One region of the Sphingomonas olei genome, then DNA from elsewhere that is predicted to be linked to it. Evidence: predicted binding sites of a transcription regulator. Region 1 holds the regulator's gene; each other region holds the start of a gene.
The links. The regulator LexA, encoded in region 1, represses DNA repair genes until DNA is damaged. The targets are predictions, from matches to a motif close to GTTCCNCNCTTGTTCT.

Region 1 (14,471 bases):
TAATGATCCTCGTCCAGCTCGAGGTGGCCGCGGAACAGCTCGGTCGCCGGATGGTGGCCGATCGCGACGAAGCCGCCCTCCACGTCGAGGCGGCTGTGCTCACCAGTGACCGTATCGACGAGGTCGAGCGCGACGAGGCCGGCATTGCCGCCGCCGTCGACGAACTCACGCACTTCCTTGTTCCACAGCACCTTTACCTTGGGATGCGCGAACAGCCGCTCCTGCAAGATGCGCTCCGCACGGAGTGAATCGCGGCGGTGGATCAGCGTCACGTCGTCCGAGTGGTTGGTGAGGTAAAGCGCCTCCTCCACCGCGGTGTTGCCGCCGCCGATCACCGCGACCTTCTTGCCGCGATAGAAGAAGCCATCGCAGGTGGCGCAGGCGGAGACGCCCTTGCCCTTCATCGCATCCTCGCTGGCGAGGCCGAGCCACTTGGCCTGCGCGCCGGTGGCGATGACGAGCACGTCGCCTTCATAGATATCGCCGCTGTCGCCGGTGAGGCGGAACGGGCGGCGCGCCAGATCGACCGAGACGACCGTGTCCCACACCAGCGTGGTGCCGACATGCTCCGCCTGCTTCTGCATCTGCTCCATCAGCCACGGGCCCTGGATCACCTCGGCAAAGCCGGGGTAATTTTCCACGTCGGTGGTGGTCATCAGCTGGCCGCCGGGCTGGATGCCCTGGACGAGGATCGGCTTCATGCCCGCGCGGGCACCATAGATGGCGGCGGACAGGCCAGCGGGGCCCGAGCCGAGGATGAGCATGCGAGTCGAGTGAGTGGTCATGCCCGCGATGTAGGATGCGGCGCGACCCAAGGGAACCGCGCGTTGCGCCGACGGTGAAGTCCTGCTTTGCTGGCCCCATGACCGACTTTTCCAGCCTGCTCGCCCCCGACCGGGGCCAGCCTGCCCGCACCATCCATGTCGTCCACCCCGACCGGTTCGAGGAATGGCTCATCGCCCAGCCGGCGCGCACGCGCACCGCGGTGGCGGCCAACAAGGTGGTGGGAAAGCCGGGCAATCGCGCGATCCTTCCCGGCGATGCGCCCGACGACTGGGCGATGCTGCTGGTGTGCAACGAGGATGTGACATCGCCGTGGCGGATTGCGTCGCTGGGTGATGGCCTGCCCGAAGGCACGTACCGGCTGGCGGAGGGCGAGCCGGGCGCGGCGATGCTGGGCTGGTGCCTCGCGCAGCATCGCTTCACCCGCTATCGTAGCGCGCCCGACGCGCAGGGGCCGCGCGTGCTGCTGACCGGCGAGCCGGGGCGGATCGAGGAGATCGTCCGGCTGGCGGAGGCGACCGCGCTGGTCCGCGATCTGGTCGACACCGGCGCATCGGACCTGGGGCCGGCGGATCTGGAGGCGCAGGTCGAGCTGCTGGCGAAGGCGCATGGTGCGACGACGCGAGTGACGCGCGGCGATGCGCTGGCGGTGGAATATCCGATGATCCACGTCGTCGGCCAGGCAGCGAGCAAGGAACGTGCGCCGCGGCTGATCGAGCTGGAATGGGGCGATCCTGCCCACCCCCGCATCGCGCTGGTCGGCAAGGGCGTCTGCTTCGATTCGGGCGGGCTCGACGTCAAGACGTCGGGCGGGATGCGGCTGATGAAGAAGGACATGGGCGGCGCGGCGCACATGATCGCGCTTGCCGGGCTGGTCATGGGCGCGAAGCTGAAGGTGCGGCTGCACCTGCTGGTGCCGGCGGTGGAGAATGCGATTGCCGGCAATGCCTTTCGTCCCGGCGATGTGCTGCGCAGTCGGGCGGGGCTGATGGTGGAGAATACCAACACCGATGCCGAGGGGCGACTGATCCTGGCCGACGCACTGACCCGCGCGGTGGAGGATCGGCCGGAGTTGATCGTGGACTTTGCGACGCTGACCGGTGCGGCGCGGGTTGCGCTGGGGCCGGACCTGCCACCGTTGTTCGCCAATGACGAGGAGCTGGCGGCCGACTTCCTTGCCGCAGGCACCGCCGCGCATGACCCTTTGTGGCGGTTGCCGCTGTGGGATGGCTATGACGACATGCTGAAGTCGGACGTCGCAGACATGGTCAATGCGCCCGATGGCGGCTTTGCCGGTGCGGTGACGGCGGCGCTGTTCCTGCGGCGCTTCGTGCCCAAGGATATCGCCTGGGCGCATGTCGATACATTCGCGTGGCGCCCTGCCCCCCGGCCGGGCAGGCCCAAGGGCGGCGCGGCGCTGGGGCTCGCCGCCGCCTGGGGTGTGCTGCGCAAGCGCTACGGCTGACGCTTCTGCCAGCGTCCGGCGTCGCGCACGGGCGCGACGCCGTGGCGCGGATCAGCCGGCTGCTTTGATGATCGGGACGAACTTGGCCGCGGTCAGGCTGGCGCCGCCGACCAGCGCGCCATCCACATTGGCCGCATGGAGAAGGCCGGCGGCGTTTTCCGCCGTCACCGAGCCGCCGTAGAGCAGGCGGATGCTGTCCGCCTGATCCACACCCAGCGCCTCTGCCAGCGCCGCGCGAATGGCGGCGTGCATCGCCTCCACATCGGCGACCGTCGCAACCTTGCCCGTGCCGATCGCCCAGATCGGCTCATAAGCGATCGACAGCCAGTCACCCGACGCGCCATCCGGCAGTGAGGCACGCAGCTGCGCCGTGACGACTGCTTCCGCCTTGCCCGCCTCACGCTGCTCCAGCGTTTCGCCGACGCACAGGATGGCGGTGAGGCCGTGGCGGTGCAGCGCCTCCGCCTTGGCCTTCACGTCGGCGTCGCTTTCATGCTGGCCCTGCCGCCGTTCGGAATGGCCGACGATCGAGAAGGACGCGCCCGCCTCCTTCACCATCGGAGCGGAGACGCAGCCGGTATGCGCGCCGCTGTCGGCGCCGTGCACGTCCTCGGCACCAATCGGAAAACGCGCGCGGCCAGCGGCCGGATGGATCAGGGTCGCCGGGACCGCGATCGCCACATCGACACCGCCGTCCGCCGCGTCATTGATCGCATCGAGCTCGGCCAATGCCGCGAGGCTGCCGTTCATCTTCCAGTTTCCGGCTACCAACTTGCGCCGCATGATCTCTCCCCACTTGGTTGTGCCGTTGCGGTAACGAAGGCGGCACCCTAAAGCGAGCGTCGTTCAACGGATTGGCGCTGCATGCTCGGGTTCTTTCGTCGTATCATCAATTCGCGCGTCGGCGTGATCGTCACCATGGGTGTCCTTGGCCTTATCGCGATCGCGTTTGCGCTGGGTGACATCACCGGCCTCCAGACCGGCGGCGCGTCTGGCGCGACCGTCGCCAAGGTGGGCGGCCAGAGCGTCAACGAGACCGAACTGACCCGGCGCGTGCAGGACGAACTGCGCGGCGCGCAGCAGCGCAACCCGGGGCTCGAGATGAGCCAGCTGGTCGCCGAGGGCGGCGTCGAGGCGATCCTCGACCGGATGCTGAACGGCCTGGCGCTGCAAGCGTTCGGCCGCGACCAGGGCATGGTCGTCAGCAAGGCGCTGGTCGGCAGCGAATTGCGCAACATCCCCGGGCTGCAGGGCCCGACGGGCAAGTTCGACCAGGCGGTGTATGAGCAGGTGCTCGCCCGCAACCGGCTGACCGATGCGCAGGTGCAGGAAGACATTGCGCGCGAGACGATGGTGCAGTTCCTGTTGCGGCCGCAGATGGGCGCGACGCAGGTGCCGGAATCGCTGGCGCTGCCCTATGCCTCGCTGCTGCTGGAGCGTCGTGCCGGTCAGGTCGCGCTGATCCCGGCCGCCGCGATGCCGGGCGGTGCCGCGCCGACCGACCCGGAACTGCAGGATTGGTACAAGCGCAACATCGCGCGCTACTCGCTGCCCGAGCGTCGCATCGTTCGCTACGCCATGGTGACGCCCGAGTTCGTGAAGGCCCGCGGCACGCCCACCGATGCCGAGATCGCCGCAGCCTACAATGGCGACAAGGCCCGCTGGGCAGCGCGCGAGACGCGCACCGTGTCGCTGGTCACCGTGCTTGACCAGAATGCCGCCAATGCCCTGGCGACCAAGATCCGCGGCGGCACCCCTGTCGCGGATGCGGCGCGCGCCGCCGGGCTGGAGGCACGCCGCCTCGAGGCGCAGGACAAGCAGGCGCTGACCGGCGCGACCTCTGGCGCGGTGGCCGATGCCGCCTTCGCCGCGCCGGCCAATGGCGTGATCGGCCCCGTCCGCGGTTCGATCGGCTTCGTCGTCGGCAAGATCGAGAAGGTCGCGCAGGTCCCCGGCAAGACGCTGGCCGAGGCGCGCCCGACGCTGGTCGAGGAATTGACCAAGAAGAAGACCGCCGACGCTCTGACGGCGATGCGCGACTCGCTGGAAAATGCGATCGCTGACAATGCCAACTTCTCCGAGCTGGTGGCCGAGCAGAAGCTGAGTGCCGCGACCACGCCGGCACTGACCGCAACCGGCGCCAACCCGGAGGCTCCGGCCGCGCAGCCTGACGCGGCGCTGATGCCGATCCTGTCCGCCGCCTTCCAGTCCGAAGAGGGCGACGATCCGCAGGTGGTGCAGACCGGGCCTGACGGCAGCTTCGCCCTCGTCGCGCTCGACCGGATCGTTCGCGCCGCGCCGCGCCCGATCGCGCAGGTCCGCGACCAGGTGACCAAGGACCTGCAGGAGGATCGCGCCCGCCGCGCCGCGCGCACCGCCGCGAGCAAGGCACTGGCCGCGATCAACAAGGGTGTGGCGTTCGACAAGGCACTGGCCGAGGCTGGTGCCAAGGGCGCGAAGACCGACAGCGTGGTCGCCGCCCGCTCACAGATCAACGCCGATCCGCGTGGGCCGAACCCGGTACTGGCCCTGCTGTTCAGCATGAAGGGCGGCACCGCCAAGATGCTGGAAGCGCCCGATCGCAGCGGCTGGCTGATCGTCAAGGTCGACAAGATCTCGCCGGGTGACGCCGCCAAGGCGCCGCAGGTGATCGCTGCCACGCGTCAGGACCTTGGCCGTGCGATGGGGCCGGAATATGCCCAGCAATTCACCGAGGCGGTGAAGCGGGCGATGAAGGTGTCGCAGAACGCGGACGCGCTGGCCCGCGTGAAGGCCAGCCTCTCCGGCGAGGGGGGCTCCAATCCGTAACGCTGGGCAGGACGCAGCCGCGGCTGCGCTGACGAACGGGCGGCCGGCGCTGCTGTGGCGCCGCCGCATCGCGGACACCGAGACGCCGGTCGCCGCGGCGCTGAAGCTGATCGAGCCGGGGCGCGGCGATTACCTCCTCGAATCGGTCGAGGGCGGCGCGATCCGCGGTCGTTACAGCATGTTGGGGCTTGCGCCTGACCTCGTCTTCCGCGCCGAAGGAAACGACGCCGCGATCAACCGCCAGTGGCTGACGGATCGGTCGGCGTTCGCGCCATGCGACACCCCGACGCTGGCCGCGCTGCGCGCGCTGGTCGCCTCCTGCCGGATGGACGTGCCAGCGGAACTACCGCCGGCGCTCGCGTGCCTGGTCGGCTATTTCGGTTATGAGACGATCGGGCTGGTCGAGAGCCTGCCCGCGCCAAAGACCGATGCGCTTGGCCTGCCGGACATGATGTTCGTCCGCCCGACCGTGATCCTTGTTTTTGACCGGCTGGCGGACGCCCTGTTCCTGGTGGCGCCTGTTTGGCCCGACGACCAGCGATCGCCCGAGAGCGTGATCGCCGCGGCGGCCGAGCGGCTGGACGCGATCGAGGCGCGGCTGGAGGCCACTGCCCTGCCCCCGCGCGTTCGGGCCGAGGCCAGCGACGTGGCGCTGTCCCCGGTGCTGCCGGAGGGGCGCTATGCCGAGATGGTGCGCGCCGCGAAGGACTATATCGTCGCTGGCGACATCTTTCAGGTCGTCCTGGCGCAGCGTTTCACTGCGCCGTTCACGCTGCCGCCGTTCGAGTTGTACCGCGCGTTGCGGCGGATCAATCCGTCGCCCTTCCTCTACCATCTCGACCTGCCCGGCTTCGCGCTGACCGGATCGAGCCCGGAGATCCTGGTGCGGGTGCGCGATGGCGAGGTAACGATCCGGCCGATCGCCGGCACCCGGCCGCGCGGCAAAACCGCGACCGAGGATGAGGCGAACCGCGCCAGCCTGCTTGCCGACCCGAAGGAACGCGCGGAGCATCTGATGCTGCTCGACCTCGGGCGCAACGACGTTGGCCGCGTGTCACAAGCCGGGTCAGTCACGGTCACCGACAGCTACACGGTCGAATTCTACAGTCACGTCATGCACATCGTGTCGAACGTGGTCGGTGCGCTCGACCCCAAGCGTGACGCGATCGATGCGTTGTTCGCCGGCTTCCCGGCGGGGACGGTCAGCGGCGCGCCCAAGGTGCGCGCCTGCCAGATCATCGCCGAACTGGAGAGCGAGAAGCGCGGCGCTTATGCGGGGGGAGTTGGTTATTTCTCGCCCGACGGATCGATGGATTCGTGCATCGTCCTGCGCACCGCAGTGGTGAAGGACGGCACCATGCACGTCCAGGCGGGCGCGGGCATCGTGGCGGACAGCGACCCGGCCTATGAGCAGCGCGAGTGCGAGGCGAAGTCGGGAGCGTTGCTGGCCGCCGCGCGCGAGGCGATCGCGCAGGCGAGTGCCGGCGGCTTCGGCCAGTGAGCGACGGCGCAGCCACCGACGGCCATTTCCTGCTGCGATACGAACTGGCGGCGGACTATCTGGAACGGCGCGGTACGTTGCGCGACGCTCATCTGGCGCTTGCATGGGAAGCGGCGGATCGCGGCGCCTTGCTGCTGGGCGGCACGGTGGGAGAGCCGATCGAGTCCGCGCTGCTGCTGTTCACCGACCGCGCGGCGGTCGAGGCCTTTGCCAATGCCGATCCTTATGTGCGCGAGGGATTGGTGATGCGCTGGCAGGTCAGCCGCTGGCACACCGTCGTCGGATCGGGTGCCGCGACACCGCTGCGCTGAGCCGGCCGTAATCCGCGGGCTTCTCAACCGGCGATCCGCCCGATACGCACGGGGCATGCGCCTCCTTCCCCTGCTGCTGATCGCCGCCGCCGCGCCCGCCGCTGCCCAGACCACCCAGCCCGTCGCCACGCCGGCGAACCCTGCGCCCGCGCCGACGAACTGGCCCACCAGGGAAGGCGATGTGACGCTGCCGGGCTTTCGCTTCGGCACGGGCGAGACGATGGACCTGAAGATCCACTACACGACGCTCGGCACGCCGCGGCGCGGTCCTGACGGCGCGATCAACAATGCCGTGATGGTCCTTCACGGCACCGGCGGCACGGGCAAGCAGTTCCTCTCGCCGCAATTCGCCGACGAGCTTTACGGTCCCGGCCAGCCGTTCGACCTCAAGACGACCTATGTCATCCTGCCCGACAATATTGGTCATGGCGGATCGTCCAAGCCGTCCGACGGGATGCGAATGACGTTCCCGAAATATGATTATGGCGACATGGTCGCGGCGCAGAAGGCGATGCTGGAGAAGCTGGGCGTCACCCGGCTGAAGGTGATCCTGGGCACGTCGATGGGGTGTATGCACGCCTTTGTCTGGGGGCAGACCTATCCGGGCTTTGCCGAGCGGCTCGCGCCGTTCGCCTGTCTGCCGGTGCCGATCGCCGGGCTGAACCGCATGTGGCGCAAGCTGTCGATCGACGCGATCAAGGCGGATCCGGCCTGGAATGGCGGCAATTACACCGCGCAGCCGGCCCAGGGCCTGCGGACGGCGGCCAGCCTGTCGATCATCGCCGGTTCCAACCCGCTGGCGCTGCAACAGCAATATCCGACGCGCGAGGCCGCCGAGGCGTTCCTCGATCAGGCGTTCACGCGCAACAGCGCCAATCGCGACGCCAATGACTATATCTACCAGCTCGACGCGTCGCGGACCTATGATCCGTCGGCCGGGCTGGAGAAGATCACCGTGCCGGTGCTGTGGATCAACTCCGCCGACGATTTCATCAACCCGGCAGGCTATGGCATCACCGAGGTCGCGGCGAAGAGGATGCCGCGCGCCACGTTTCGCCTGATTGCCGCCACGCCCGAGACCAAGGGCCACGGCACGCATACCTGGGCCAAATTCTGGAAGGCTGACCTGTCGCGCCTGATGGCGACGAACTAGGCCGCAGGCGCATCATCGCGGCTGACGACTGGCCGCGATGATGGGGATGCGTGTCAGTCGCGCGGATCGTCCTCGATGTCGATGTCGGTGCGCGATTCGGGCGTCGCCTGCTCCACTTCGCGCTGTTGCTGGCGCTTTTCCGCCGCCCACGCCTGACCTGCCTGGATCCCGCAGCCGGTCTGGCCGCCGGCGCCGATCGGCGAGCAGGTGTTGGGGAGCCCGCCGGCGACGCGGCCGACACGATCGACGGTGGCGGCGCGGTTGACCCAGCTCTGGTTCTGCGCCGGCACCTCTGGCGGACGGCGCAGCGGCTTGGGCACACGGAACTGGTCGTTGGGATCGAGCCGGCTGCACACCACGATCTCGTCCGCCGCGGCGGTCGGGCACGCTTCATTCCCGGTCAGCGTCACCTGGCGGATTCGCTGCGGCGGCTGACCCGTTTCCGCCTGCGAGGATGCGCCTTCCTGCGCCTGAGCTTGGGGCTGTGTCTGGGCCTGGGCCTGGGCCTGGGCGAGCGCCGGCAGCGGCAGGAGCGACAGCGCCGCTAGCGGAACGAGATACACGGGGCGGAACATGCGAGGCGACCTCCTGGATGGTCCATCAACGATCACGCCAGCAGCTTTCTCCCCGCTGAACGTCGCGGCGGTGATTACGCGATCCGGCGGCGCCCGCAACAGCCGTTGCGGCGACGGCGGGTTACGCTATGTCGGGGCCAACATGATCCTCGTCATCGACAATTACGACAGCTTCACCTGGAACCTCGTCCATTATCTGATGGAATTGGGGGCCGAGGTGCGGGTGGAACGCAATGACGCGCTGACCGCGGCCGAAGCGCTGGCGTCGAATGCCACCGGTTTTCTGCTGTCGCCGGGCCCCTGCACGCCAAATGAGGCCGGGATCAGCCTGGACCTGGTCGCGGCCTGTGCCGAGAGCCGCCGCCCGTTGATGGGCGTGTGCCTTGGCCATCAGGCGATCGGGCAACATTTCGGCGGGCGGGTCGTCCGTGGGGGATTGATGCACGGCAAGACAAGCGCGATCGACCATGACTCCACCGGCGTTTTTGCCGGCCTTCCGTCCCCCTTCACCGCAACGCGCTATCACTCGCTGGTCGTGGAGGACGTGCCCGACGTGCTGATCCCCAATGCGCATGCGGCGGACGGATCGGTGATGGGGCTGCGCCACCGGGAGCTGCCGATCCACGGCGTCCAGTTTCACCCCGAAAGCATCGCGACCGAACATGGCCATGACCTGCTGGCCAATTTCGTGGCGCTGACGGGCGCGAAGGTGGCAGCATGACAACGATCGCCCTGCTGCCGGACCCGCGGTCGCCCTTGTCGCGTGAGAGCGCGGCGCAGGCGTTCGCCGACATTCTCGACGGACGCGCCAGCGAGGACGCGATTGCGCGGTTCCTCATCGACCTGTCCGATCGCGGCGAGACATCGATCGAGATCGCCGAGGCGGCACGTGCGCTGCGCGAGCGGCTGATCCCGATCAGCGCGCCGGCCAGTGCGATTGACGTCTGCGGCACCGGCGGTGACGGACACCATACGTTGAACGTCTCGACCGCGGTGAGCCTGGTCGTGGCGGCGTGCGGGGTGCCGGTGGCCAAGCACGGCAACCGCGCCGCATCGTCCAAGGCCGGCGCCGCCGACACGCTGGAAGCACTCGGCCTGGACATGGAGCGTGCCGGGATGCTGGCGGAGGAGACGCTGAACGAACTCGGCATCTGCTTCCTGTTTGCGGCCAATCACCACCCGGCAATGAAGCGGATCACGCCGATCCGCCGTCGCATCGGCAAGCGCACGATCTTCAACCTGATGGGGCCGCTGGCCAATCCGGCGCATGTCACGCGCCAGCTGATCGGCATCGCGCGGCCGGATTATGCGCCGGTGTACGCCGAGGCGCTGGAGCAACTGGGCACCGAGGCGGCGATCGTCGTGTCGGGCGAGGAAGGGCTGGACGAAGTATCGGGCGCGGGGCCGACGGTGGCGGTCGCGATCGGTGACGTGTTGCTGGGCAAGCGGATCGTGCCGGAGGATGCCGGGGTGCGCCGCCACCCGATCGAGGCGATCCGCGGCGGTGACCCGGCGCATAACGGCTATGCCCTGCGCCGGCTGCTGAAAGGGGAGCACGGGGCCTATCGCGATGCCGTGCTGATCAACGCCGCGGTGGCGCTGGCGCTGACCGGCGAGACGCTGACGAATGGCGCCGCCCGCGCGGCCGAGGCGCTGGACAGCGGGGAGGCCAACGACCTGCTCGACCGCTGGATTGCCTGGGCATGAGCGGCGCGAAGGGGAGCAGCATGACGATTCTCGACCGGATCCTGGCAACCAAGCAGGACGAAGTGGCGACGCGTCGACGTGATCGGTCGATCTCGGCGCTTGATCGTGAGGCGCGCAACCGGACGCCGCCGCGTGGCTTCAAGGCGGCGCTGGACCGGGTGGCGAGCGGCGGTGCTGGCAATGCGCTGCCGCGCTACGGCCTGATTGCCGAGATCAAGAAGGCCAGCCCCTCCAAGGGCCTGATCCGACCCGACTTCGATCCCCCGGCGCATGCACGCGCCTATGCCGAAGGCGGCGCGACGTGCCTGTCGGTGCTGACCGACCAGGACTATTTCCAGGGGCACGAGGATTATCTGATCGCCGCGCGCAATGCGTGCGACCTGCCGGTGATCCGCAAGGACTTCATGGTCGACCCGTGGCAGGTGGCCGAAGCGCGGGCGATCGGCGCCGACGCGATCCTGGTCATCATGTCCGCGCTCGACGATGCCGCCGCTGCCGAGATCGAGGCGGCCGCGATCGAACGGGGCATGGACGTTCTGGTCGAGGTGCATGACGCGGAGGAACTGGAACGCGCCCTGAAGCTGCAATCGCGGCTGATCGGCGTGAACAACCGCAACCTGCGCGACTTCTCCGTCAGTTTCGAACGAACGTACGAGCTGGTCGGCAGCGCGCCCAGCGATTGCACCTTTGTCGCCGAAAGCGGCCTCAACACGCGAGCCGACCTGGATGCGATGGCCGAGCACGGCGTGCGCTGCTTCCTGATCGGCGAATCCCTGATGCGGCAGGCCGATGTGGCGGCGGCCACGCGCGCGCTGGTGCAATGAGCCGCCTGACCCATCTCGACGAGCAGGGCGCCGCCCGGATGGTGGACGTCGGCGGCAAGACCGAAACCGCGCGCGAGGCGGTGGCGGGGGGCAGGATCACGATGTCGGCCGAGGCACGCGACGCGATTGCCGCCGGCGCAGTGGCAAAGGGCGATGTCCTGGCGGTCGCGCGGATCGCCGGGATCATGGCGGCAAAGCGCACCAGTGACCTCATCCCGCTATGCCATCCATTGCCGCTGTCGAAGGTGACGCTGGACCTGTCGATCGAGGACGACGGCGTCAGCGCGCAGGCCATCGTTGCCACCAGCGGCCGAACGGGCGTGGAGATGGAGGCGCTGACCGCCGTCTCCGCGGCGCTGCTGACCGTCTATGACATGGCCAAGGCGCTCGATAAGCGGATGACGATCGGCAACATCCGCCTGCTGAAGAAAACCGGCGGCAAGTCGGGCGATTTCGTCGCCTGACCCTCAGGGCCGCGCCGCGATTATTATGGGTGTTGCCGACAGCATGAATCTGTCACTCGCCGGATCATGAGCGAATTGCTTCCTGTCGCAGAGGCGCAGGCGCGCCTGTTGGCTGCGGCGCCCGCGCTGTCGACCGAAACGCTACCGCTGGCAGACGCGATCGGACGCTGGGCGGCGGTCCCGCTGATCGCGCGCCGTACCCAGCCCGAGCGCGACCTGTCGGCGATGGACGGCTATGCCGTGCGGTTCGGTGACCTGCCCGGACCGATGCGAGTGATCGGCGAGAGCGCCGCCGGACGGCCATTTGCAGGTGCCGTGAAGGCGGGCCAGGCGACACGGATTTTCACTGGCGCCGCCGTGCCCGAGGGCGCGGACACGGTGATGGTGCAGGAAGAGGCCCGTCGCGACGGCGATACTTTATGGCTCGATGGCGAAGGACCGGCACGCGAGGGCGCCAACATCCGGCGGCGTGGGCTCGATTTTGCGGACGGCGATACGCTGGTCGCGGCCGGCGAACGGCTGACGCCTGCGCGTCTGGCGGTGGCGGCCACCGGGGGGCTGGGCGACGTCACCGTCCGGCGCCGGGTTCGTGTGGCGATCGCCGCGACGGGCGATGAACTGGTCGAACCCGGACGGGCCGTCGAGCCCGGCCGACTACCGGAATCGAACCGCCTGCTGCTACGGGCGCTGCTCGCGGATCTTCCGGTGGAGATCATCGACCTCGGCATCCTCCCTGACCGGTTGGAACCGCTGACCGACACGTTCCGCCATGTGGCGGCCGACGTCCTCGTCACCACCGGTGGCGCCTCGGTTGGGGATCACGACCTGGTTCGTCCTGCGCTGCAGGCGGCGGGCGCCGCGATCGATTTCTGGCGCATCGCGCTTCGCCCCGGCAAGCCGCTGATGGCGGGGTGGCGCGGCGACATGGCCGTGCTGGGGCTACCGGGAAACCCCGTCTCCGCCTTTGTCACCGGCTTGCTGTTCGTGAAGCCGATGGTGGCGGCGCTTGCCGGGGCGGCGCAGCCCCTGCCGCAAACGACCACCGGCATCCTTGGCGAAGCGTTGCCAGCCAATGGCCCGCGCACTGATTATCTACGCGCAGAGTTGCGCGATGGACGGGCCTATGTTGCTACGATCCAGGACAGTTCCATGCTACGAACGTTGGCACGGGCAGGCTGCCTCGTCGTTCGTCAACCACATGCTCCTGCTGCGGCGATGGGCGACTCGGCAGAAATCCTCGTGATTGCTTGACGCGTCGGTTTACGTTCCTTAAAGGTTCCCAGTCTGTTCGCCGCGGAGATGATGCATGCTCACCAAAAAGCAGCACGAGTTGATCTGTTTCATCAATGATCGACTGGCCGAAACCGGCGTCTCCCCTTCGTTCGAAGAGATGAAGGATGCGCTGGACCTGAAATCGAAGTCCGGGGTCCACCGCCTCATTTCCGCGCTGGAAGAGCGCGGTTTTCTGCGTCGCTTGCCCAATCGCGCCCGCGCGCTGGAAGTGCTGAAGGTGCCTGATCGCCCGGAGAGCCGCGAGGCCGTCCGTTCATCCACGCCGGCGCCCGCACTGCCGGAACCGGCCAACGACGTGGTCGAGGTGCCTCTGCACGGGCGGATCGCGGCCGGCGCCCCGATCGAGGCGCTCGAAGGCTCCACCAGCCTTCCGGTGCCGGCGGCGCTTTTGGGCTCGGGCGAGCATTTCGCGCTTGAGGTTGCCGGTGACTCGATGGTCGAGGCGGGCATCCTCGACGGCGACTTCGCCTTGATCCGCAAGCAGGATGTGGCGCGCGACGGCGAGATCGTGGTCGCGCTGATCGAGGACAGCGAGGCGACGCTGAAATATTTTCGGCGCGAAGGCACGATGATCCGGCTCGACCCGGCAAATCGCTCCTACGATCCGCAGCGTTATGCGCCAGCGCAGGTGCGGGTGCAGGGCAAGCTGGCCGGGATTCTGCGGCGCTATTCCTGATTGGCCGGGCGCAGGCCCGCCGGCGGCGGGCTGAACGCTTTCTCCGGGCGAAACGTCGGTTGTTCATCCTTGCGCCAGCGATTCGTTGAGCGGCCCGAAAGGATTGGCATCCCGGCGAGCACCCAGGGGTGAGCATCGCCGGGGCGGATCACGGTATCGACGCGCCCGGTAGAGAGCGAAATCGCCACCCCGCCGGTTCGTGCGAGCATCTCACGATCGAGGCGCAGCCATCGCGGCGTACAGCGACGCGGCAGGCGGCGTTCGCTGACCACGATATCGGCATTGCGGCATGCCTGGGTCAGCGCGCCGGCGGGCACCAGATAGGCGCTGCGCGTCGCCAGCACGCGCCATACGCGGTCGCCGACGGGCAGATCGACGCGGCATAGATCGCGCGAACAGCGCGCCGCGCCCTGATCGGACAAGAGCACCGGTTCGGCGTCAGATCCGCCATTTTCCGCCAGCATGTCACGCGCATAACCGCCCGCCCGATCGCGCAGCAGCGCTACGCGCCCATCGGGCAGCCGCACGCCGAGATGCCGTCCGTCGCCGGTTACCAGAAGGTCGGGGGGTGGTGTCACCAGCGCCCAAAGCGCGCCGACCGCGACCGGGATCAAGCCGATCCGCCGCCAGCGCGTCCGCCAGAGCGCCAGCCACAGCCCGCCGCCGACCATCAACGCGAAGGCGCCCGCCGGCATCGCTGGCAGTGCCGCGACCGCCCCAGGCGCCGCCGCCGTCGTCCGGGCGATCCACAACAATAGCGATAACCCCTGCCCCGTCAGCCACCAGAAGGGCGCGCCGAGCCCCGTCGTATCGAACAGCAGCGCCAATGCCTCCAGCGGCATCACGACAAAGGTGGTCAGCGGGATGGCGACGATATTGGCCAGCGCGCCATAGATGCCGGCCTTGTGGAA
Region 2 (4,657 bases), on a different contig from region 1:
ACGGTGATGCGCAGGCCGTTGGCGGGGCGAGCGGCGTTGATGCGCTGCGCGACCCAGCGATGGCCGACATCGGTATCGACGATCCACAGGCTGGCGAGGATGATCGTGGCGAGTGCGACGATCCCGCCGGGGACCCAGCGCCACAGCCGCATCAGAATGCCTGCCCGAGCGAGACGTACACCGCGACGCGCGAATCGCCCGGCTGCGGATTGAGCGGGGTGCCGACGTCGACGCGGATCGGGCCGAAGTTGCTGTAATAGCGCACGCCCACCCCGGCCCCATAGCGCAGCCCGGAGAAGTCGGGCAGCGCGGAGGTGTAGATGTTGCCGCCGTCGAAGAAGGGCACGATGCCGAAGTCGCCGAACGCCTTGATCCGCCCTTCGATGGCGAATTCGGCGAGGCTGCGCCCGCCGATCGGATCATTGTTGGGATCACGCGGGCCGATCAGCTGATAGCCATAGCCGCGCACCGACGCGCCGCCGCCGGCGTAGAAGCGGCGGGATGGCGCGATCGCATCGCGCGGCGCACCGACGATCGTGCCGAGGCGGATGCGCCCGGCGAGCACCACGCCGTCGCTGACGGATTTATAGGCGCTGGCATCGACCTGCGTGCGGGCGTAGCCGAAGGCAGAACCCTGGAGCGATACCTCCGGGCTGAAGCGGCCGCCGAGGCGGAAGCCCCGCGTCGGGTTCAGGAGGTCGTCCGACCCGTCATAGACGAGGCTGGTCGGTGCGGCGGCGATGAAGAAGGTGCGGCGGCGCGGCTCGCCGGTCGAGACGATCACGTCGCGTTCGTCCGAGGCGACCAGCTCGGCGCCGAGCGACCAGGTCCACGTCTTCTGGAAGAAGATGTTGGTCTGGCGTTCGAGGCTGCCGGAGAGCGAGAAGGTGTTCGCCTCATAGGCTTCGCGATTGGTGTGCGCGGCGCTGATCTGCGCCGTCAGCACGCGGTCGCGGCCCTTGAAATTGTTGCGGCGGAAGGTGACTGCGCCGAGCTGCTCGCGCGTGCCGAGCACCGAACGGAGCGTCAGCGCACCTTCGGGCGGGAACAGGTTGCGGTGAGTCCAGCTCGCCTCGACGCGGGCGCCTTCGCCCGTGCCATAGCCGATTTCGCCCGCAATGGTGCGCGGGGGAGCGGGTTCGAGGCGGACGTCGATGTCGACCGTGTCGGGCGTCGTGCCGGGTACCGGGGTGACCTCGGCCACCGAAACGAGCCCGGTCTGCACCAATGCGCGGCGCAGATCGTCCAACGCAGGGGCATAATAAGGCTTGCCGGGTTCGAAACGGGCGATTTCCTGCGCATGTTCGGCATCGAACACGCGATTGTTCGGATTGGCGCGGATCTGCCCGAAGACGCGCGCGGTGCCGGGATCGACGCTGATGTCGAGCGTGGCGGTGCGCGCCTCGCGATCGATCGTCACCTCGGGTTCGCCCACCTTCGCGAAGGGGAAGCCTTGTTCCCCCGCCTCGACGCGCAGCTTCGCCTCTCCGGTGGTGATGCGATCGGCGTCGACGGGGTCGTCAGGCTTGACCCCAAAGGCATCGCGCAGCGCGGTTGCCTTGTCCCCCGCCGCCGCGACGCCATCGATCGTCACCTCCTTCAGCCGGTAGATCGGCCCCGGCGTCGCGGTGAGGATGACCAGCGGGCGGCCATCGACGGTGTCGATGCGCGGTTCGACCTCCGCATCATAATAGCCCTGCGCGCGCAGCAGCGTGACGAGCAGCGTCGAATCCTCGCGCGCGCGGCGATCAAGCTGCGCGGCGTTGGCGGCCTCACCATCGTTCTGGTCGAGCACCGACAAAGCGGCGAAGCGTTCGCGCAGGAGCGGCGAGGCCATGTCGTCGAGCCCGTCGATGCGCCACGCATAGCGTGTCTCGCCGGTTTGTGCGGCGGTCGCCTGTTGCGCGGCGGGGGTCTGCGGCGGCAGTTCCGGCCAGGCCACGCCGATATCGGGCATGTCGGCGAGCGGCGCGGCGGGATCGATCGGCTGTTCCGCAGGAAGCGCAGGCGCGGGGGCGGTCCCGGCCGCTTGCTGCGCGCCGGCCGGCGCCGAGACGATCGACGCGATCAGACCTGCCCCAGCGATCAGCGCCCTACGCCCGTCCATTGACCCTGCCGTAAGCCGTCCGCCGCCGGGCGGCAATGCGGCGTGACGCTCAGTGCAGCGTGCCCAGGCGTTGATCGGTCGCAAGCACCCGCACCAACCGTTCGACCTGCCGCCAGCGGCAGAAGTGGATCACGTTGCCGACGGTGCGGCTGCGATCGGCACGAAGGGCCGCCTCGTCCGCAGCATAAGTGCCGAAACGGTGGATCAGCGCGGCGGCGTCATACACCAGTTGGCGGTCGGCGAGGTACAAGGATGACAAGGTGGCGCCCCGTTGCGAATGGTGCGGCCGCGCTATCGCGCAACATCCTCCCCGGGCGTGAACGGCGAGGGTTAACGGTTTGCCGCTTGGCAGCGTGCGGTGCGGCGTGGCAAGGCGCGCGTCATGGCCGATCCCCTCAAGCGCCCGGGCAATGCCGGCGGATTCCTGATTGCCGTTGGCTTGCTGGCCGGCACCGTCATCGGGCTGCTCGTCGGGCAACCATCGATCGGCTTTCTCGCCGGACTGGCGATCGGCAGCGCGATCGCGGTTGCCATGTGGCTGAAGGATCGCGGCTGAAACGCCTGACGCGCGGCAGCCAGCGGCGATCAGGGTTCACGCAGTAGCAGGCGGACGCGGCCGATCACGTCCGCCTCCCCCCTTGCGCACGATAGCGGCGCATAATCGGGATTGTCGCTGAGCAGCGTCAGGCCGGGGCCGTCCCGCCGCACCCGTTTCACCAGCAATTCGCCGCCCCGCCGCACGACGAAGATGGCATCGCTGGCGAGCGCGACATCGCTGCGGTCGACCAGCAAGCGGTCACCAGGAAGGATCGTCGGCGCCATCGAATTGCCCACCGCATCGATGAGCGAGGCGGCAGCAGGGGTGATGCCGGCGTCGCGCAACAGCCGCGCGCCGAACGCCTCATGGCGGATCGCCCGCTCCTCCCCCGTCGCCTGCCCCGCGCCGGCCGAGGCGGCGACGGTGAGATAAGGGACGGATACCAGCGGCGCCTCGGGCGCGGCGGTGCCGCCGAGCAGCGTTTCATCGACGCCGAAGAATTGCGCCAGCACGCGGCGGTCGGCCTCCGCCAGACGACGCGGCGTCCCCCGGCGGACGAATTGCTGAAGATAGGCAAGGTTGCGTCCGAGCAGCCGGGACAGTTCCGACAGGCTGATCCCGCGCGCTGCCGCGAGCCGCTCAACCGTCTGGGCCACCGTTTCCGCCATGCCATCCTTGTAGTCTAGGATTTTTCCTAGACAAGTTGGAAAAGTTGAGAGAACAAAAGAGGAACATAAGCGACTCAGGAGCTTGCCATATCCCTCCTCACCCAGATCGATTGCTACCTGCGGCGGACGGGAATTCCGCCGACCACCTTTGGCCGGCGCGTGGTGAATGACCCCCGGCTGGTCCATGACTTGCGGCGCGGGCGCACGCCGGGACCGAAGATGCGCGCGCGCGTCGAGGCGGCGCTGCGCGAGGCTGCGGCGGACGTGCCGATTGCCGCCGGCGGCCACGAAGCGGAGGCGAATTGATGCGCGGCCCTGCGCCGGCGGCGCTGATCGAGCGCGCGCTGCACGCATCGGCGGCGCAGCGGCGCCTGTCGGTGACGATCGAACCGCTGGGGTCGGCGCCCTGGTATAGCGCCACCTTTGCCGGTGAGCGGCATGCGATGACGCTGACGGCCCCTGCGGGCGAGGCGGCGCGTGAGTGGCTGTCGCGGGTGGAGGATGTGGACGTGGCGCTGCCGGGCCGCCTGCTTGCCGGGCTGTCGGTGACTGGCTCACGCGAGCAGGACGGGCAATGGCAGGCGCGGATCGAGGCGGTGACGGTGGATCGCGCGTAGCCCGCGCGACCGATCAGCCGCGCGCCATGCGGCGGAGCATCACCAGCGTATCGTCGAGGCTGCCCGGCGGGGGCGACGGGGCCGGCGGATCCGGTTCGGGCAGCGGCGGCGCGGGCGGCGGCGCCCCCTTGCGCCGCTGCGCCCCGCGTTCGAGCCGGTCGAGCAAGGCGCTGATCGAGTCCTGATCCGTGCCGGCGGGTTCAGGCCCGGTTTCGAGAACGGGTTCGGAGTTGGCCGGTCCGTCCCGCTGGTCGGCGTCGCTTTGGTCAGCCGCGGGTTTGGCGGGGGGCTCGGTGAGGGGAAGCGGTTCCGGTGCGACCGCATCTGGCCCTTCGGCGGCCGGCGTTGGTGCTTCCCATTCGGCGGGAGATACCTCGGCGGTCGGGACAAGCTCCGGGACTGGCTCCTCAGGTGCAGCGTCATCGTCGGAGATCGGCGGCTGGCTGGGGCCATCCGCTATCTCCGCCGGCATGTCGGGCAGCGACTCGGACGTTTCTGGCGCCGCATCGTGGCTGCGCGGCGGGACGACGATCGTGACCAGCGGCGCGACCGGGCGGGCCGGTTCACGCGGGACGTCGGGAATGGCGATCGGGTCGAAGGCGGCAAGCGGCTGATCCAGATCGGCCGGGAGCGGTAGATCGTCGCCGGGCAGCACCCGCGCGGCCGGGCTGCCGACCGCGGGTAAGGGCGGGCCCAGATCCTCGTCCGCGCGAATCGGCCAGCGCGG
Region 3 (4,657 bases), on a different contig from region 1:
TTGCAATCGTAGCGGCGTCTGCTCGCAAACGGAGCGATTTTCTGCTCGGATTATCTGACAATGGGCGGAGCAGTCTGCTCACGCTAATTGCCAATGTGCTCGCCATCATCCGGCGCTGCTCGCAGTCATGGTCGCCTGCTCACATTATCTGCCAGCGGGAGTGGCGTCAGCGTGGCACCCGGATGGAGCCGTCCGCGATCCCTTCGGCGATATTTGAGAGCATGACGGCGTAGCGGTGCAGGCCGGGGAAGCGACCGGCGTTTCTCTCGATCTCTTCGCCGTATCCGGCATCGAGCAGCGCCTTGAAGTCCGGCATCACGTCGAACATGCCGCCGAGCAGATCGATATCGGAAGCACCGATCAGCAGCAGGGCATTCGCATGGGCGTCGAGGCGTTTCATCGTCTCCAGCATTTCGGTTTTGGTCATCGCACCCTTTCCGCTTGCGTGGTGTCATCGCCTATTATGCGCTGGCCCTGTTCGCGAAAACCTTCCTTTCTGACGACCTCGCGGGCGGGCCATGACGACAACGCATTTCTGCGGCCCGCCGCTTGTCAGAACTGTTCTGGAAACCTGCTTCGCAAAAGCGCTTGCCGGCTACGGGTTTGGAGAGCCCATTGGCACGGAGCGTGAGCACAACGCCCCGTTTGCAAGCAGCGCCGGATGATGGCGAGCACACTGGCAGATAATTCGAGCAGGACGCTCCCCGCCAGTGGCAGAAAGCGTGAGCAGGAAATCAGGCTGTTTGCGAGCACACGCCGCTATGATTGCAAGCGCCTACAGCTATTCCGCACGGTTGCGCCAGTACGGCGCGAAGGATGGGCGAGTGATGAAGCTGGCAGCGGCCTGCCGGCAGGCAGGCTATCGCTATTGATCTCACCGCGCGATCGGCACCTGATCGATCCGCGTGGTCCAGGACGGGCTCTTGAAAGCACGCTTGGTGTCGTAGCTCTTCTGGCCAAAGCCCTCGGAGGCAAGCCGCATCGTGTTGCGGCCGAACCGCCCGTTGAGCCCGTCGATCGCGGCGAGCAGGGCAGGGGATCGCGGATCGGGCACCGCGAACAGGTCGGCCTGGTGCGCGGTCATCGGCTCCAGCCCCTCGAGCATGACGCCGCACTTGGTGTAGACGCCGCCAGTTTCGTACATGACATCCGCCATGCGGCCCGCCATACCGCCGATCACGCGCGGATCATTGGTCGCCGGCGACAGCCGCGCTATGCGCGAGGCGGACGGCGCGTTGGGCTTGAACCGGCTTCCGTGGGCAAAGGCGATCAGGCGGGTGGCAGCGAGATCCTGCGCGCGGATCTTCTCGGCCGCGCGGACCGCGCGGCGCACCATCGCCTCGCGCAGCGCCGCGACCTCGCGCACCGGCTCACCGAAGCAGCGGGTCACCGCGGTCGCCTTGGACGGGGGCGGCTCCGGCTCGAAATCGGTGCATTCGACGCCGTTCAGCTCGCGCACGAGCCGCTCCAGCATCACCGTCCCCACGTCGCGCGCGACCTCCGGGGGGAGGGCGGCAAGATCGGCCGTCGTCCTGACGCCGAGCGGTCGCAGCCGCTCGGTCATCGCTCGCGCGATGCCCCAGACCTCCTCGACCGGCCATTGCGCGAACAGGCGCCGCCGCAGCTCGATGTCGTGCAGGTCGACCACGCCCTTCCAGACCTTCTCCGACGCCTTGGCGAGGGCGTTGGCAACCTTGCTCAGCGTCCGGGTCGGGCCAAGCCCGATGCGGATCGGCAGGCCCGTCGCACGCTTGACGGCCGCGATCACGCGGTGCGCGGCCGCCACGTCGCCCAGGCCGTTCGGGAGCACCGGCAGGCGAAAGAACGATTCGTCGATCGAGTACACCTCGACCGTGCAACTGTGCTCGGCGAGGACCTGATTGAAGCGACGATTCATGTCGGCATACAATTCGTAGGAACTGCTGCGGTATTGGATGCCATGCTCGCGGACGATATCACGAATCTTGAACATCGGCGCACCCATCTTGATGTGCAGCGCCTTGGCCTCCTCGGAGCGCGCGATGGCGCAGCCGTCCCCGTTACTCAGCACGATGAGCGGTTTATCGCGCAGCGACGGGTCGAATACCCTCTCCGACGAGCAATAGAAGTTGGAGACGTCAGCGATCGCCCACATGGCGGTCAGCCCTGCAGGTTGCGCACGGAGGCGCGGACGACGCCCCACACTTCGACACTCTCATCCGCGATCACCGCGTCGTAGCGCATCCGCGCGTTGCGGGCCTCGAGGACCGGCTTGCCGTCGCGCCAGACCAACTGGCGGATCACGAAGCCCCCGTCGACCACGGCGATGACGATGCGGCCGCTAACCGGCGTGGCGTCGCGATCGACCACCACCACGTCGTCATCATAGATTCCAGCGTCGATCATGGACTGTCCGCTGACCCGGAACACGAAGCTGGCGGCGCGGTCGAGGCGCAGCAGCGCCACGAGATCGATCGCGGTTTCCTCCCAGTCCTGGGCAGGCGAGGGGAAGCCAGCGCCGGCCGCGCTCACCACCCTCAGGCGAAACGCTGGCGGCAGATCGGCGATCGGCATCGGTTGGGACAGGGGAATCACACACGCGGACATGCGCGCATGATATGCTGGATAAGAACATGAAGGGAACGAGATTTTCCTTTTGTTCTCATTTCGCATGACTCATAGAGTCATGGATGCCGATCCGCCCCGAAAACCGCTGGCTGTACCCGATCGACTGGCCGCTGCTGTCGGACCAGATCCGGTTCGTGCGGGCAGGAGGGCGCTGCGAACGCTGCCGGCGACCGCATCTTCGGCACGTCGCGCATCTGGGCGATGGGCGCTGGTGGGATAGCGAAGCGCGATGCTGGCGATCGGGAGAGGGGCGACGGGTGAAGGTCGGCGACCTCTTCGCGCTCGACGTCGTGCGGATCACCTATGTCGTGCTGGCCTGCGCGCATCTGGATCATGATCCTGGCAATAGCGCGCCGCGCAATCTCGCCGCGCTATGCCAGCGATGTCACATGCTCCACGATGCCGAGGAGCATCGCTGGCAACGCTGGTGGAATGCGTTTCGGCTGCGCGCGCTGCAGGATCTTTACGAAGATCCGCGACACGCTCGCGCGCGAGAACGACGGCGCGGCTAACTCGCGACTGACTGGCAAGCCTTAGCTGCGAAAAAGCCACGTCAGTCTCTGCAAGAACGATGCCGGAAATCTGCTAAGCCATTGATTTAACATAAGATATATTATCGTTCTGATAGCGTAACGAGCTAGATGATCCTATGCGCCGCCGACCGCGGCCGGCGCTTCCAACAGCCACCTCGCCAAAAGCCGCTCGAAGTCGACATATGGGATGCGGTCGGGATCGAACTCGAGCGCCGCCGCAAGGTCCGGCAAATCGGCTCTGAACGCCTCGTATACGCGCCGCACCCGGTCGGCGCTCGGCAGCTCGCGGCGCGACACGTTGGCGAGCCAGTCGCGCGTTTCCTGCAGCGCTCGCATCGGAGCGCCGCCGTGCTCGTGAATGTCCATGCCGGCGAGATCGGAGATGAACCGCTGATAGCGGTACTGCTCCACGTCGAGGATCAGCACGCGCTTGGCTTTCTGGTGCTTGCCGCCGTAGCGCTTCGCGCCCAGGAACAGGCCCAACTCGAGCGGCATGTTGAAGCGCGGCAGGTTGTGGACGGCGTCGAGCTCGGTGCGCGATAGATCGTGCACGCCGTAGCGGCATTCCTCGATGAGGCTCAGGATCTTGTCGATCCGGGTCTGCCCGCCATCGTCCAGCTCGCGCGCGGAGCGCGGCCGGAAGCCGCAGACGATGATCGCGAAAATGAGCGCGCGGAACGTGGGCGCGAACGCGTCGTCGAAGGGGCAGTTGATGAAGACGTCGTCGGCCGACGTCGCAGGCGCCGCCAATCTACTTCTTCTTGGCGAGCACGCTTTTCACCGCGGCGGTGATCTGCTTGTCCGACACGGTGCCCTTCTTGGTCGCGACCGGGGCCATGACGAAGCGGCCGGTCGCGGCGCTGCGACCGAGAACAGCCGGTTTCCGGTTCTTCGACGTGACGGAGTCAGGGTGCGTCGCCATGGATGTGATGTGAGCCTCCGGGGACGGAAATGCAAGGTGCGGCCCGACGGAACATCGAAGATCGGCAGCCTACTATCGCCAGCGCTCGCCGTCGCCGACGTCGAAGCTGATCGCGTCGACGAACGGCTGAAGGACTTCGCTCGGGAGGGCATAGGTGATCGGCAGGTCAACCTCGCCGATCGTCAGGCCGCTCGTCACCATGCCGAGCACCGCGCCGGTTCGAGGATCGCAGACCACACCGCCGCTGATCCCGCCGAGCGCGACCGAGCTGATCTGGAACAGCCTGGTCTCGCCGAGCTGCAGAGCCGGGACTACCGCACTGATGATGCCGTCGAAGAATGAGGGCTGCACGAGGCCCCGGTTCGTCGGATTTGAGAAGAACAGGTCGCGCCCGAGCGGGAAGCCGCCGATCAGCACGCGGTCGCCCACCCCTACCCCTGTCGAGTCTCCCCACGTCACAGGGGGCACGTCGTAAGGACATTCGGGGGTGCTCACGGCCGGGCAGATGAGCACGCCGGCGTCCACGCCGGGGCCACCATTCTCGAAGCGCGGGTCATAGTATTTGAGAGCCGCCGCGAACGGGTACGGACGCTGC

Region 2: the regulator LexA is predicted to act here: its motif matches at 3,363-3,378, upstream of ACH0BU_RS01255 (S24 family peptidase).
Region 3: the regulator LexA is predicted to act here: its motif matches at 2,608-2,623, upstream of ACH0BU_RS15820 (LexA family protein).

Annotation. Positions count from the first base shown of each region.
Region 1 covers NZ_JBIQEU010000003.1:5,360-19,830, reverse strand. Annotated here, with positions in the region: gene trxB (thioredoxin-disulfide reductase) at 1-785, opposite strand, end outside; gene ACH0BU_RS04565 (leucyl aminopeptidase family protein) at 863-2,248, shown strand; gene tpiA (triose-phosphate isomerase) at 2,300-3,034, opposite strand; gene ACH0BU_RS04555 (SurA N-terminal domain-containing protein) at 3,113-5,056, shown strand; gene trpE (anthranilate synthase component I) at 5,049-6,557, shown strand; gene ACH0BU_RS04545 (YciI-like protein) at 6,554-6,868, shown strand; gene ACH0BU_RS04540 (alpha/beta fold hydrolase) at 6,924-8,021, shown strand; gene ACH0BU_RS04535 (hypothetical protein) at 8,075-8,596, opposite strand; gene ACH0BU_RS04530 (anthranilate synthase component II) at 8,739-9,317, shown strand; gene trpD (anthranilate phosphoribosyltransferase) at 9,314-10,303, shown strand; gene trpC (indole-3-glycerol phosphate synthase TrpC) at 10,324-11,127, shown strand; gene moaC (cyclic pyranopterin monophosphate synthase MoaC) at 11,124-11,591, shown strand; gene ACH0BU_RS04510 (molybdopterin molybdotransferase MoeA) at 11,658-12,842, shown strand; gene lexA (transcriptional repressor LexA) at 12,898-13,560, shown strand; gene ACH0BU_RS04500 (ComEC/Rec2 family competence protein) at 13,551-14,471, opposite strand, start outside.
Region 2 covers NZ_JBIQEU010000001.1:247,405-252,061, forward strand. Annotated here, with positions in the region: gene ACH0BU_RS01235 (translocation/assembly module TamB domain-containing protein) at 1-152, opposite strand, end outside; gene ACH0BU_RS01240 (autotransporter assembly complex protein TamA) at 152-2,107, opposite strand; gene ACH0BU_RS01245 (hypothetical protein) at 2,157-2,366, opposite strand; gene ACH0BU_RS01250 (hypothetical protein) at 2,490-2,663, shown strand; gene ACH0BU_RS01255 (S24 family peptidase) at 2,693-3,313, opposite strand; gene ACH0BU_RS01260 (hypothetical protein) at 3,473-3,619, shown strand; gene ACH0BU_RS01265 (hypothetical protein) at 3,619-3,930, shown strand; gene ACH0BU_RS01270 (hypothetical protein) at 3,944-4,657, opposite strand, start outside.
Region 3 covers NZ_JBIQEU010000022.1:1,199-5,855, forward strand. Annotated here, with positions in the region: gene ACH0BU_RS15810 (hypothetical protein) at 167-427, opposite strand; gene ACH0BU_RS15815 (Y-family DNA polymerase) at 875-2,134, opposite strand; gene ACH0BU_RS15820 (LexA family protein) at 2,140-2,553, opposite strand; gene ACH0BU_RS15825 (hypothetical protein) at 2,670-3,119, shown strand; gene ACH0BU_RS15830 (hypothetical protein) at 3,255-3,890, opposite strand; gene ACH0BU_RS15835 (hypothetical protein) at 3,892-4,062, opposite strand; gene ACH0BU_RS15840 (S1 family peptidase) at 4,135-4,657, opposite strand, start outside.